DNA from 2 places in the Glutamicibacter sp. NPDC090743 genome. Region 1 is predicted to be linked to the other one. Evidence: predicted binding sites of a transcription regulator. Region 1 holds the regulator's gene; the other holds the start of a gene.

Region 1 (7,111 bases):
CCAGGCCGAGCGTGGGCCCGTCCAGCCACCGGTGGCACGGGCGTGCAGGTAGCCTGCGTAGACAACCCAGATCACGAAGGACCAGACTTCCTTTGGATCCCAGCCCCAGTAGCGGCTCCAAGCGGCCTCTGCCCAGATCGCACCAGCGATGACAGTGAAGGTCCACATCACGAAGCCGATGGTGTTGATGCGGTAGGCGAAGTTCTCCAATGCGCCGGCACCTGGCACCACGCGCATGAAGGGCAGCTTGTCGTCCTGGCCAGCGGCCAGCCGGTTCATGCGAGCATGCTGTACCAGCTGCAGCACATTCATGGCGAAGCTGATGGCGAACAGTGCCGACGCCAGGACGGCGATGGAGACGTGAATGACGATCCATGGCGACTGCAGGGCAGGAACGAGGTGGCCAACCGGTGTCGGGAAGCCGATGGTGGCACCGCACAGCATCAAGGTGACCAGGCCGGAGATGAAGGATCCCATGAAGCGCAGGTCCTTGAAGATCAGCACCAGCAAGAAGACCAGAGCCACCAGGAATGCACCGGTGGACAGGAACTCGTACATGTTGCCCCAGGGCACTCGGTGCGCGGCTATCGCACGGGAAACCACGGCACCGCCGTGCAGGGCAGCGGCCAGCCACATCAGCACCACGGCAATGCGAGCCGTGGGGCGCTTGGCCGACAACTGCGTGTACTCCATCTTGTCGGTCACGATATGCTCGCCGACGTTGTCGGCACGCACAGCGGCACCCCGGCGCGAACGGGGCTTGGTGCCCACGGCGCCACCGGCGCTAACCAGCAGTTCCTCGTCGCGCTTGAGCGCTTCGGAATCCATTTCGCTGATGGACTTGTTGGTCTTTGCCAGGTCCAAGGCGAAAATGATGAAGACCACTCCGTAGACCATGGCGGCCAGCAGCATGAACAACTGGCTGTATTCACCCAGCGTTTCATTGATTGGCGCTAATGCCCCAGCGTTATCCATTTACTGCTCCTTGGTTCTGCTCCTGGCTTGCCAATGGCCAAGCCTTGTCAAAGATCTTCTGTATTTCTGCAGCTTCGCGTTCCAGACGCGGATCCTCGCCACGTGCCAGCAGTGCGTACTCGATACTACGCTTGCCGTTTTCTTGTTTCAGCTTCACCCAGACGCGGCGTCGCGGGGTGAACAGCGAGACCGCAAGGCCGATTAGCGCCAGACCTGAGAAAATGCCGATTGGCAGCTTACCCGGGTCATGATTGATGTCCAATGCGACGAAGCGCTTGAGGTCTTCAAAGGTAATCGAGCCCTTGCCGTCGGGCAGTTCGTAGGTCTGCCCCGCTTCGAGGATGATGCCGCCGGCATCCAAATCACGGCTGTTCAGCGGTTCCATCTTCTCCGTGTCCAGCACGAACACGTTTTGCGGGTTGCCGTCGTCAAGGCCCAGATTCCCGGAGTACGAGTTCAGGTGCAGCTGGGGGTTGATGGCGTTGGGGTCGCCCGAGATGCCGAAGCCGTTCTCATCCACTAGTGCGGTTGGCAGCAAGAAGCCCTGGAAGCCCAGCTGCGATGGCTCGGCGTCCGGAACCTTCAGCACGAACATCGAGGTGTAGACCGAATCCTGCGGAATGGAAACCGCCGGGCCGGAATAGGAGACGTTGCCGTTGCCATCCTTGACGGTGATCACCGGGGCGTAGCCATTGCCGACCAGGTACACGTCACCGCCGCTGATCCGCAGCGGATGGTTGACCTTCAGTTCCTGCTTCACTGGCTCGGCATCTGCCGATTCGCGCACCTTGACGTGGGCGGTGAAGTCCAGCGGCTGTCCGAAATGCGATTCGGATTCGCGGTCGAAGATGATGTCGAATTTGTCCAGAGTCACAGCAAAGGGCGGCAAATTATCGGCATTGAAGCCGGTGCCCGGGGTGAAGGAGTCGTAGGCCACCAGCGAATTCACGAAGGTCTCCCCCTCGACAACCACGCGCTGCCCGGTGTAGCCCAGGGCCCCGCCGATCGCGGCCGAAGCCAGTACGCCCATCAGCGAGATGTGGAAGAGCAGGTTGCCGATTTCGCGGGTATACCCGCGCTCTGCGGCAACCGAGGCCCCGGTGGCATCCTCGCGGCGTTCGACACGGTAGCCGCGCTTCTTCAGGATCCTGAACGAATCCTCGATGACCTGCTGGTCATCGGGCGTATCCGTCTCGCCTTCCAGAATTTCATGCGAGCTGTACTGGGGAAGTCGTTCCAGGCGCACCGGGGTCCTCGGCGGCGGGGTGCGCAAGGCTTTGGCGTGCTTCTTCACACGCGGGATGATGCAGCCAATCAGCGAGACGAACAGCAAGATGTAGATCGCGGAGAACCACACCGATGAATACACTTCGAACATCTGGAAGCGATCCAGCCATGGACCAGCGGTGGTGTGCTGTTCCAGGTACTGGGCTACAGATTCGGGGTTGGCGTCGCGCTGCGGGAAGATCGATCCCGGTACCGCAGCAACGGCGAGCAGCAACAGCAAGAACAAAGCTGTCGGCATCGATGTCAGCTGGGTCCAGATCCAACGCATGGAACCCATGAATCCCAGGGCAGGCGCGTCGCCAGTTCCCTTGGAATTCCGTTGTTGTTTCGCCATTAAATTGGCAACCTCACTTCATTGGCAAACCAGTTTTGCAGTTCTGCTACCCATGTTCCCCACAGACCGGTCACCATGACCAGTCCCAAGGCAATGAGTAGTCCCCCGCCCAAACGCATGATGAAAACCTGGTGCTTGCGGAAGAACGCCAGCGCCTGCATGCCGCGCTGCAACCCCATCGCAATCAGGATGAAGGGCAAACCCAATCCGAGGCAATAGAACACAGTCAGCAGCGTTCCACGCCCTACGTTCGCGTCCACACCGGTGGACATGATCAGTACCGCACTCAAGGTGGGGCCGATGCACGGTGCCCACCCCAGGCCGAAGGTCAGCCCCAGAACCGGGGCACCCCACAGGCCTGCAGGCGGTTTCCTGTGGATCTTGCGGTCACGCTGCATCCAGGAGAAGCCGCCCATGAACACGATGCCCATGAAGACCACGACCAGGCCCAACGCCTGGGTGACCCAGGAGCCGTTGAACCTGAGCCACGCGGAGGCCTGGCTGAAAAGCACGCCCGCTGCGATGAAGACCACGGAGAATCCCAGGACAAAGAGCAGTACGCCGGAGACCACGCGCCCGCGCCGGTGCTCCTTCAGATCCGCACCAGTCAACCCGGTGACGTAACCGAGGTAGCCCGGCACCAGCGGCAGGACGCAAGGCGAAAGGAAGGAGACCAGCCCGGCCAGCAGTGCTACTGGGGCAGCCAGCAGCAACGACCCGTCCAGGACGATGTCGGCAAAGGGATTAGTGGTCACTGATCAGCTCACAACTCTTCGGTCAGAGCGGAGTCGATCAATGACTTCAGGGTGCCAGGCTCTACGGCACCGATCACGCGGGCACGGACACGGCCCTGGCGGTCCAGCACCAAGGTGGATGGAACCGCTTGCAACGGGACGTACTTGGTCATCGCCAGCTGGATGTCCCCGGAGGTATCCTGTACCGACTCATAGGGGATCTCGAAAGTGCGCTCGAAGGCCTTCGCCGCTTCGGCTTCATCGCGTACGTTGACGCCAATGAATTCGACTTTCTCGCCGAAGCCTTCAGCGATTTCCTTCAGATCCGGTGCCTCGATGCGGCACGGAGCGCAGGCGGCATACCAGAAGTTCATGACTACGGGCTTGCCCTGCCACTGCGTGAAGTCGATATCGGTGCCATGGTAGGTGGTGGCCTTGAGGGCAACCGGTTCGCTGCGCTTGGAAACTTCGTACTCTTCCACGGCGCCGTCGCCAGCGATGTAGTTCTTGCCGTCGCCGCTGTTTGCTTGCGCGGTCAGCGCATCTTCCTTGCCGCTGCAGGCAGCCAAGGGCACCACGGCGGCGGCAACCATGAGCGAACGCAACATGGTGCGGCGGCTCAAGTGGCGAGGATTAGGCACAGGATCTGTCATTTTGCTTTAGGCTCCAGGGATATTCGCCGCGCCGGCAAGCAGCTCGGGGCACGGCTCGGTGTAACGCACGGAGACCAATTCGTCTCCCTCAAAATCAAAGCTGGTGATGGAAGCCAGAGTGCACTCGCGCTGGCGCGGATCGTGCCACAGCGGCTTCTTCTCGGCGGCGCGGCGCGTAACCCAGATCGGCAGCTGGTGGCTGACGATAATGACTTCCGCTCCTTCGCCGTGCTCGGCGAGGGCGGCCTTGCGGTGCTCATCCATGGCCAGGCGCATGCGAGCAACCTGCTGGGCATATGGTTCGCCCCATGAAGGCTTCAGCGGGTTGACCAGCAGCGGCCAGTACTTCGGCTGACGCAGGTGCTCCGCAACCTTGGACAGCCCTTCCAGCTTGTTGCCGGCTTCGATAACCCGCTCGTCGGTGTGGACCTGCAGATCCAGAGCGCTGGAGGTCGGCGCGGCTGTCTGCTGGGCTCGCAGGAGCGGTGAGGCCACCAGGCGCACTACGTTGCCGCCTTCTGCTTGGCGCTTGGCAAAATATTCTCCTGCCCCATCGGCCATCTGGAATCCGAGTTCCGAGAGCCCGAAGCCGGGGATCCTGCCGTAGAGCATACGGTCAGGGTTGAAAACTTCCCCGTGGCGCAACAAATGGACGGTCGATAAAGGCATGCCTCCAGTGTCTCAAATATTCGGTGCAAATTAGCCATATTGTGGCCACCGTCAACTATTCACAGGACACGCATTGGAATCCCATATGGAAAAACCATCCTTTCGGAGGGGTTGCTCACAACCGACTGCCACTACGCTTAGTTAATAAGACTGTTCGACCCAGAAGGACGCATCATGAGCGACAACGATCCTAACCAGCCGGGCCAGCCCTACAACCCGGGCCCTTCCGGCCAGGGTTCATCGCAGAACCCGTACGGCGAAAACCCCTACGGCCAGCAGCCCTCGCCGTACGGCCAGAACCCGTACGGCCAGAATCCGAATCCTTACGGGCAACCGCAGGCACCGGGCTACGACCATTATGCCCAGCAGGGAGGTTACGCCGGCGTGCAGCCGCCGACCGAGCGGCCACGGACCTTGGCTATCGCCTTTGGCTTGATCATGCTCGCGGGCATCTTCAGTGCCCTCGCCAGCTGGCTGATGACCAACTCCAACATGATGGCCAACATGATTGGCCAGCAGTGGTCGCTGGTGCAAGAAGAGTTCCAGAACCAGATGCAGAGCACCCCGGGCATGGAGCAGGATCCACTGGTTGAACAGATGATGGCAAGCCCTGAGGCCTTCATGGCCCAGGTCAATTCCATGATGTCGACCTTCGTGATTATCTCCATGATCATCACCTTGGCCCTGTATTTCCTGGTGGGCTTCTTCGTTGGCCGCGGCGTGGGCGCCATGCGAATTATCGCCACGATCCTCGGTGCGCTTTCACTGCTGAATCTGGTGACTATCGTTCCAATGATCAGCATGTTCGCTGACACTCAAGCCGGAATTATCAACGCTGTCTACGTTGTGGGCATCTTGTTGGGCATTGCAGGCGTGGTCTTCGCCTGGTTGCGCCCTTCTTCGCAATACATTGCGCAGCGCCGCCAGGCTCGCCTGGCCGGCTTCCGCTAAACGCATGGCCGAGCCTCTTCGCGAGGCCCTGCAGGGACAATAAAGGCGTAGCCGCTCCATCCACCCAAAGGATAACGCGGCTACGCCTTTTCTCGTCTGCGCGGCTTCAGCCTTGAACGGCGAGGTATGCCAGGATCTGCAATTCAGTGGAAAGATCAACGCGCCGCAGGTTCATGCCCGCGGGTACGCGAAGCGGCATCGGTGCGAACGAGAGCACCGAGCGGACCGAAAGCGCGGCCAGTTCGTAGACCAGGTCCTGCGCAGCATCGCCCGGAATTGCCAGAACAGCGATGTTGATTTCTTCGCGTTCAACCACTGCGGCCAAGTCCGCGATCGCTTCCACGTGCAGCTCGCCGACCGGCCTGCCGACCAGTGCGGGGTCGATATCCAGGATCGCCTTGACGTTGAAGCCACGAGTCCTGAAGCCTGCATATCCGCTGAGCGCGCGCCCCAGGTTACCGGCGCCGAGGATGGCCACACGCCAGTCCTGGTTCAGGCCGAGGGTGCGGCTGATATGTTCTGCCAGTTCGCGGACCACGTAGCCCACCCCGCGGGTTCCGTAAGAACCCAACCAGGAAAGGTCTTTGCGCAGGATGGAGGGGTTCACTCCAGCTTCCTTGGCCAGCACCCCGGAACTGGTGCGTTCCAGGCCCTGGGCTTCCAAGGCGTTCAGCGCGCGCAAGTACTGGGTCAGTCGAGCCAGCGTGGCCTCAGGCAGGACCCGGGCTTCAAGCTCTGACATCTTCGTTCTCCCGCACTTTTCGGTGCTCTTGAAGAGCACAACGCATTTTCATTTATTCGGCAGCGGCTAGCTGCTCAGTAGTCGTTCCAGACGCTGTGCGTCGATGTGCCAGAAGTCGCGGACTTCTCCGTTGATCAGCAGAACCGGCACTTCCTCGTGGTGCTTGGCCAGCAATTCAGGGTGCTGGTCAATATCCAGTTCGGAAAACTCCATATTCAACCGGCCAGTCACCTCGGCCACGGTTGCGCGTGCGGCCTGGCACAGGTGGCAGCCTTCTCGAACCAACAGCTGGATCTGATTCAAAGTACTCACCTGCCTATAATCTCACGAGCCGTAACCGCCCTTAAACTTGGCAATGAAATAAACTGGATCAAATGTCTTCCATCGATCATCACCCCAGCCCGAATTCCGCCCTGGCTCCGGACACGGTCGCCGCTTTCTTCGATGTAGATAACACCCTTGTGCGCGGTGCATCGCTGTATCTGCTGGCCCGGAAACTGCATGAGCGCCGCTTCTTCCAATTCCGCGAAATCCTCTGGTTCGCGCTCAAGCAGTTGCGCTTCGCCGCGCGCGGTGAGCACCTAGGGGACATTCACCAGATTCGCGACCGTGCGTTGATGATGGTCCGAGGGATCCCGGTGTCCGAGATCGAGAAGATCGGCAACGAGATCTATGACGAATACATCGAACCCAAGCTATGGACCGGTACGGTAGCCATTGCTCGCCAGCATCGGACGGTGGGCCGTGAAGTCTGGCTAGTCACTGC
Region 2 (7,111 bases), on a different contig from region 1:
TAGATCGCATTAAGCGCATCGTGAAGGTTGTCGGTTTCGTGTCGTCGGCACCGGACTTCACCGGACAGCCAGGCGTCATCAACGGGGCATCGGAGTTCTTCGGCGAGGTACTCGGCGATGCAGGTTTGCACGCACGCTCGGCCGTCGGCGTTGCCGTTCTGCCGCTGGATGCACCTGTCGAGGTCGAGGTCATCGCCGAATTTGAGTAATTCAAGCCAGATTCCTGCTGCGCGGTCCCGACGGGCATTCCCGGCGGGGCCGCGCAGCGGTATGGTGCGCCGGCTCTTTGATTTGCCACCGCATCAAATTGCCACCGCCGAAAACTGGTTCTCTTTCGGTTCGCGCACGCCGCGCACCCCGCGGCGCGCCTCCTCCATCTGCCTTGTGAGGGATTCTTCCCACGGCGTGGAGACCTATCTGACTTATCGCCCCGGGGGCTCCCCACTGGGCAACGTGGCCTTTCCCGGCGGCAGCCACGAGGCGAGCGACCGTGCCACCTACCAATGGTTCGGTCCAAGCCTGTCCCAATGGTCCAAGCGCATGGACATGCTGGACCAGCAGTTGGCGCAGGCATACATCGTTTGCGCCATTCGCGAGCTCTTCGAAGAGACCGGAATCCTGCTGGCCGGCACCGATGAGCAATCCGTGGTCGAAATGACCGATGCGGAAGACTGGATGACCGCCCGCGAAGCAATCGCCGGACAGGACCTGGCCTTCGACGAATTCCTGCGCCGCCGCGGACTGGGCTTGCGCACAGACCTTTTGCGTCCGGTATCCCACTGGCTCAACCCGAACTTTGCCCTGCGCCGCTTCGACACCTGGTACTTCACTGCCACCGTGCCCAACCGCCAGGAGGCTGCCTTGCTGCGCGGCAAAGGCAAATGGGGGCGCTGGTGTGCCGCCGGGGAAATATTGGCCAAACGCAGCACCAGCGAGCTGGGGGACAGCGTTGGCCAACCCAACACGGTGAACCTCGCGCTCTCGGAGATCAGCTACCCGGCGGTGGAAATGATCCTGGAAGCCATGGCGGAGGCCAATGGAGTGGTCGCCTACCTTTCGCGGGCCCGTTCGTTGAATCTCAAGCATCCGGACCTGCTGGTGCGCGATGGCATTTACTATCTGGAAGTCCTTGGCTCCATGAGCGCTGAATCCTCCCGCCCATGGCAGACTACTGCCGGGCACTGAGAGCAGAACTTAAACAAAGCAGGCCGGGAATCCTTGAAGGATTCTCGGCCTGTTTGCATCACTGCGGTTTAGCGCGAGCGCTGGCGCAGACGTTGGATGTCCAGGATCACGACGGCGCGTGCTTCCAGGCGCAGCCAGCCGCGCTGTACGAACTCGGCCAGAGCCTTGTTCACGGTTTCGCGGGAAGCACCAACGAGCTGAGCCAGCTCTTCCTGAGTCAGTTCGTGGGCAACCAGGATGCCGTCGGTAGCTGGGCGACCGAAGCGGTCAGCCAGATCCAACAGAGCCTTGGCAACACGGCCAGGAACGTCAGAGAAGACCAGATCGGCCAGGGACTCATTGGTACGACGCAGACGTGCAGCCAGAGCCTGCAGCAGCTGGATCGAGACCTCAGGGGAGTTCAAGATAGCCTTGCGCATGTTCTCGTGGCTCAGGCCCGCCAGGCGGGTCTCGGACACGGCGGTTGCAGTTGCGTTGCGTGGGTGTGGATCGAACAATGCCATCTCGCCAAACAGTTCGCCTGGGCCAAGAACAGCAATCAGGTTCTCGCGACCATCCGAAGAGGTGCGACCCAGCTTGATCTTGCCCGAAACGATGAAGTACAGACGGTCACCCTGATCGCCTTCACGGAACACCGATGCGCCGCGGGAGAGATCAACCTCGGTCAATTCTTCGGTTAGCGCGGCGAATACTTCATCACCAAGCGACGCAAACAGTGGCGCGCGACGCAGTACCTCGATATCCATTAAATCTCCTGTCAACAGTAGTAGGCGCTTACTTCATTGTGCCGTATTCGGTAACAATGTGACAGTTTCCACACGTGGTTTAACCAAGAAAATGTTGAAAATCACGCACATTCGACTAAAACTCGCGAATCTGCTCGCAGAAATCCATCAGCTTCTAAGGGTACCTTGGGTCTATACGAACTTTATGAATGAACTGGGGTCTTGGTGCTCGGAATTTTCAGCTGGCTCGACGTAGTCATCTGCGCTGTTTTGCTGACGTTTTTCGTTGTTGGAGTTCGTCGAGGTTTTCTGCTGACCATTGGCGACATGCTCGGCCTGATTGTCGGCGGCGTCGCCGCATTCTTCGCCATCCCGCTGGTTTCCACCTTCGCCACGAACCCCTGGTGGCGGGTCGGCCTGATGATAGCTACCGCAGCCGTGCTGATCATTCTCGGGCAAGCTCTGGGACGGGTGATTGCAACCCGCATCCGCCACTGGATGAATGTCGATTTCCTGCGTGCCGCGGACCGCATTGCCGGTGGCGTGCTGTCGGTGTTCATTACCGCCACAATCATCGGTGGCTTGGCCTTTTCCACTTCAAGCATGGGTATTCCAAGGCTTTCGCTGGAGATCAGCAAGTCCAAGATGATCGACTCGATTCGTGGCCTGACACCCGAGTTTGTCGATGCCGCGATTTCCACCGCACGCTCCAAGGTGATCGCCGAAACCCTCCCCGCATTCCTGGAGCCTTTCGCGCCCCCGGTCCAGGCGCCGGCCAACACCGAATGGGCAGCTAACGACCTGCAGCTGGCCGCTGCTCAATCGGCCGCCAAGATCTCCGGTACCGCGGTGCAATGCGGTGTGAACCTGACCGGCTCAGGCTTCGTTGTCGACCACGAGCTGGTCATGACCAACGCGCACGTGGTCGCCGGATTGAGCGCGGCAACCGTGGAGGTCGGCGGTGACGAAGTTCACCGCGGAAAGGTTGTTTATTTCGATCCCAAGGCCGACATCGCGCTGCTTTACGTCGAAGGGCTGGGGGCAGAGCCTATCGACCTCGCCGCTGATGACCTGATGCGCGGCGACTCGGCAACCTTTATCGGGCACCCAGCGGGCGGCCCGCAGCAGATCCGCGGAGCCTTGATCGCTTCCCGTGCCTTCGTCTCCATTGCCAATATCTATGGCGCGGACCCATCTCGAATCTCTGTCTACCAGCTCACCGCGGAAGTAGCCCAGGGCAATTCCGGCGGACCGCTGCTGGATGAATCCGGCGACGCGGTGGGCTTGATCTTCGCCAAGTCGCGCAGCGATGACGAGGTCGGCTTCGCCCTGAGCCTCGAAGAGATCGAGAACGCCATGGAGCTGGGCGGCGATCGGCGCACCAGCATCAAAACAGGCGACTGCGTCACCGGCTAGGGCTTGCGGCTATTTGCCCAGCAAATGCGCGAGCTGCTGAACCGCCAGCTTGTAGCCGTGCACGCCCGCACCGATGATGATCGAGCTGGCTACCGGCGAGATGAAGGAATGGTGGCGGAACGCTTCACGCTTGTGCACGTTCGAGATGTGCACCTCGATGGCTGGCAACTGCACGCCGCTGATGGCATCGGCAATAGCCACAGAGGTATGGGTGAATGCGCCGGGGTTCATGATGATGCCGGCTGCGGTAGTGCGGGCCTCGTGAATCGCGTCGATGAGCACACCCTCATGGTTGGACTGCAAGGCGCGCAATTCGAAGCCGAGGGCCGCAGCGGTTTCCCGGGCCAGCTGCTCAACATCGGCCAGGGTGTCGTGGCCATAGATTTCCGGCTCCCGGGTGCCCAGCAGATTCAGGTTGGGGCCGTTGAGCAGCAAGATGGTGTTCGATGCGTTCTCAGTCATGAACTCAAATCTATTACACAACCGGGAAATTCCCGCCCGAATCCTTTGGCCCCGTAATACAAGAAGCCGCCGTTCGTCCACACCAGCGGTGTGGACGAACGGCGGCTTGCTGCACTGGGGCGTGCTGAGGCTATTTGCCCATGGACTGCGCGATCTGGCTCATCACCGTTGAATCGGACAGCGTGGTGGCATCGCCGACCTCGCGGCCCTCGGCCACGTCCTTGAGCAGGCGGCGCATGATCTTGCCCGAGCGGGTCTTAGGCAGTTCCGGAACCACCAGCACATGCTTCGGCTTGGCGATCGGGCCGATGTCCTTGCCCACGTGGTTGCGCAGGGTCGCCACCACATCCTCGCCTTCCGCCGGCTCGGTTTGCAGGATCACGAAGGCCACCACGGCCTCGCCGGTGGTCTCGTCCTTCGCTCCCACCACGGCGGCCTCTGCCACGTACGGGTGGGCGACCAGCGAGGACTCGATCTCGGTGGTGGACAGGCGGTGCCCGGAGACGTTCATCACGTCATCCACGCGGCCCAGCAGCCAGATATCGCCATCGGCGTCCTTCTTCGCGCCGTCGCCAGCGAAGTACATGTTCTCGAACCGCGACCAGTAGGTGTCCTTGTAGCGTTCCATGTCGCCCCAGATGCCGCGCAGCATCGCTGGCCACGGCTCGCGGATGACCAGGAAGCCGCCCTCGCCGTCGGCCACGGATTCGCCGGCTTCATCCACCACGTCAATGGCGATGCCCGGCACGGCCACCTGGGCCGAACCCGGCTTGGTTGCGGTGACGCCCGGCAGCGGAGCGATCATGTGCGCGCCGGTTTCGGTCTGCCACCAGGTGTCCACGATCGGGGCCGGGTGTTCCTTGCGTTCGCCGTTCTTGCCGTTGTTGGCGCCGATGGCATCGCGGTACCACATCCATGCTTCCGGGTTGATCGGTTCGCCCACCGAACCCAGCACACGCAGGGAAGACAGGTCGTAGCTATCCGGGATCTCGCGGCCCCACTTCATGAAGGTGCGGATTGCTGTGGGCGCGGTGTACAGGATGGTGACGCCGTACTTTTCCACCAGTTCCCACCAGCGGCCCTGGTGCGGGGTATCCGGGGTGCCCTCGTAGATCACCTGGGTGGCGCCGTTGACCAGCGGCGCGTAGGTGACGTAGGAATGGCCGGTCACCCAGCCGATGTCCGCGGTGCACCAGTACACGTCGGTTTCCGGGTGCAAATCGAAGGTGTCGCGGTGGGTCACGGCGCCCTGGGCCAAGAAGCCGCCGGTGGTGTGCACAATGCCCTTGGGCTTGCCAGTGGTGCCCGAGGTATACAGCACGAACAACGGGTGCTCGGAGTCGTGGGCTACCGCAGTGTGCTCGGTGGCGGCGGTGCCGACGACGTCATCCCACCACTTGTCCAGTGCGCCGAATTCGGTGGGCTCGCCGTTGCGCTTGACTACCAGCACGTTTTCCACGGTGTGGCCCGGTGCTTCCAGCGCCGCATCCACTGCCGGCTTCAGCGAGGACGGCTTGCCGCGGCGCCAGGTGCCATCGGCGGTGACCACGAGCTTGGCGTCCGCATCATCGATGCGGCTGCGCAGCGCGTCGGCGGAGAAGCCGCCGAAGACCACCGAGTGGATGGCGCCGATGCGGGCGCAGGCCAGCATGGTGATGACGGCTTCCGGGATCATTGGCAGGTAGACGGCCACGCGGTCGCCCTTGGCCACGCCCAGGGATTCGAAAGCGTTGGCGGCCTTCTTGACCTCTTCGGTCAGCTGCGCGTAGGTGTAGGTGCGGGTATCGCCCGGCTCGCCTTCGAAGTAGATGGCGACGCGGTGGCCCAGTCCGTTTTCCACATGGCGGTCCAGCGCGTTGTAGGCCGCGTTGAGCTTGCCGCCGACGAACCACTTGGCCACCGGTGCCTGCGACCAGTCCAGGGTTTCAGTGAAATCGGTGTCCCAGGTCAGTACCTGGCGTGCCTGGTCCGCCCAATAGCCCAAGCGGTCTGCCTTGGCTGCGTCGTAGCGGGCCTGCGTTGCGATGGCCTGATCGCTGAAGTCCTTGCTCGGGGCAAAGGAACGGGTTTCGGTCGACAGGTTATCCAAGGTTTTCGAATCACTCACTGTGTTCGCGTCCTTCCGCGTAGTCACAAATATTTCCCTGTGATCAAAGTTACATCCTCCAGCAGGGCCGGTGTGCTTTGTGTCACCGGGAAAGGGGAAATGGGGTAATTTGTGCGCCGAGCGGTTAGCTGCACGCGATGAACAGCACGCCAAGATGGTGTCCAAGGGTGAAAACTTCACGCCCTCATGACACGATCTAAAGCGTGGCGAAGAAATTGGACAATGAAACCGAGCTGGGGCTGAAGCGCCGGGCACGCAAGATCAACCGGGAACTGGCGAAGGCCTACCCCTACGCGGTGCCCGAACTGGACTTCGAGAACCCCTTCGAACTGCTGGTAGCCACCGTGCTCTCCGCGCAGACCACCGACGTGCGGGTCAATGCCATCACTCCAGCGCTCTTCGCCCGTTTCCCGGACGCCCACGCAATGAGCCAAGCCGAACGGGGCGAGCTTGAGCAGCTGATCCGCCCCACCGGTTTCTTCCGCGCCAAGACGGACTCCCTGCTCGGGCTATCCGCCGCCTTGGTTGAACGCTTTGACGGAGAAGTGTCAGCCAAGCTCGAAGAGCTGGTGAAGCTTCCCGGGGTGGGACGCAAAACCGCCAACGTCGTGCTGGGAAATGCCTTCGGTGTTCCCGGAATCACCGTGGACACCCACTTCGGGCGCCTGGCCAACCGCTTTGGATGGACCGATGAAACCGATCCGGTCAAGGTCGAGCACGCGGTGGGGGAACTGTTCGAAAAACGCGACTGGACGATGCTCAGCCACCGCGTGGTATTCCATGGCCGCCGCGTCTGCCACTCGCGCAAACCTGCCTGCGGGGCCTGCGCCATCGCCAAGCTTTGCCCCTCGTTCGGCATCGGCGAGGAAATACCTGCCAAGGCCACAGCGTTGCTCAAGTATGAGCTCGCACCAGGGCGGGAAGAATTGCTGGCGAAAATGATCGCCGGCGCAACCCGCCGCGAGCTGAGGGCTGAAGGATACGGATTGGACGCATGAGCGCGCGCTTGGAATTGGAAAAAGTAATTGCCCGCCACACGGCACAGGTCGGGGCAACGCAGAAACTGCCCAGCGAATGGGTGATGAGCGATATCGAGCTCGGTGCTGCGCGCCGTGCCGCGGTGCTGATCCTGTTCGGTGCTGCCGGCGAGGCGGCCCTGGAACCGCATTCCCGGGCCGGCGATCTGGACGTGCTGTTCGTGCAGCGCGCCGCGACC

What was found. Region 1 encodes Rex, which represses fermentation and respiration genes when NADH is low (regulators of the CRP and FNR family bind a similar motif). Its sites were predicted from a motif close to CTTGTGAANNNNTTCACAAG; they were not measured.
Region 2: a site for Rex is predicted at 1,987-2,006, ahead of ACIQTS_RS11005 (MarP family serine protease). Genes of this name have one in related genera too.

What each region holds. Positions count from the first base shown of each region.
Region 1 covers NZ_JBIVXE010000001.1:6,917-14,027, reverse strand. The annotation lists gene ccsB (c-type cytochrome biogenesis protein CcsB) at 1-975, opposite strand, end outside; gene ACIQTS_RS00075 (cytochrome c biogenesis protein ResB) at 968-2,596, opposite strand; gene ACIQTS_RS00070 (cytochrome c biogenesis CcdA family protein) at 2,596-3,351, opposite strand; gene ACIQTS_RS00065 (TlpA disulfide reductase family protein) at 3,360-3,983, opposite strand; gene ACIQTS_RS00060 (histidine phosphatase family protein) at 3,990-4,652, opposite strand; gene ACIQTS_RS00055 (hypothetical protein) at 4,827-5,603, shown strand; gene ACIQTS_RS00050 (redox-sensing transcriptional repressor Rex) at 5,710-6,384, opposite strand; gene ACIQTS_RS00045 (glutaredoxin family protein) at 6,412-6,657, opposite strand; gene ACIQTS_RS00040 (HAD family phosphatase) at 6,720-7,111, shown strand, end outside.
Region 2 covers NZ_JBIVXE010000005.1:9,344-16,454, reverse strand. The annotation lists gene ACIQTS_RS11020 (RidA family protein) at 1-209, shown strand, start outside; gene ACIQTS_RS11015 (NUDIX hydrolase) at 271-1,185, shown strand; gene ACIQTS_RS11010 (Crp/Fnr family transcriptional regulator) at 1,254-1,931, opposite strand; gene ACIQTS_RS11005 (MarP family serine protease) at 2,136-3,326, shown strand; gene aroQ (type II 3-dehydroquinate dehydratase) at 3,336-3,788, opposite strand; gene acs (acetate--CoA ligase) at 3,919-5,895, opposite strand; gene nth (endonuclease III) at 6,099-6,893, shown strand; gene ACIQTS_RS10985 (CoA pyrophosphatase) at 6,890-7,111, shown strand, end outside.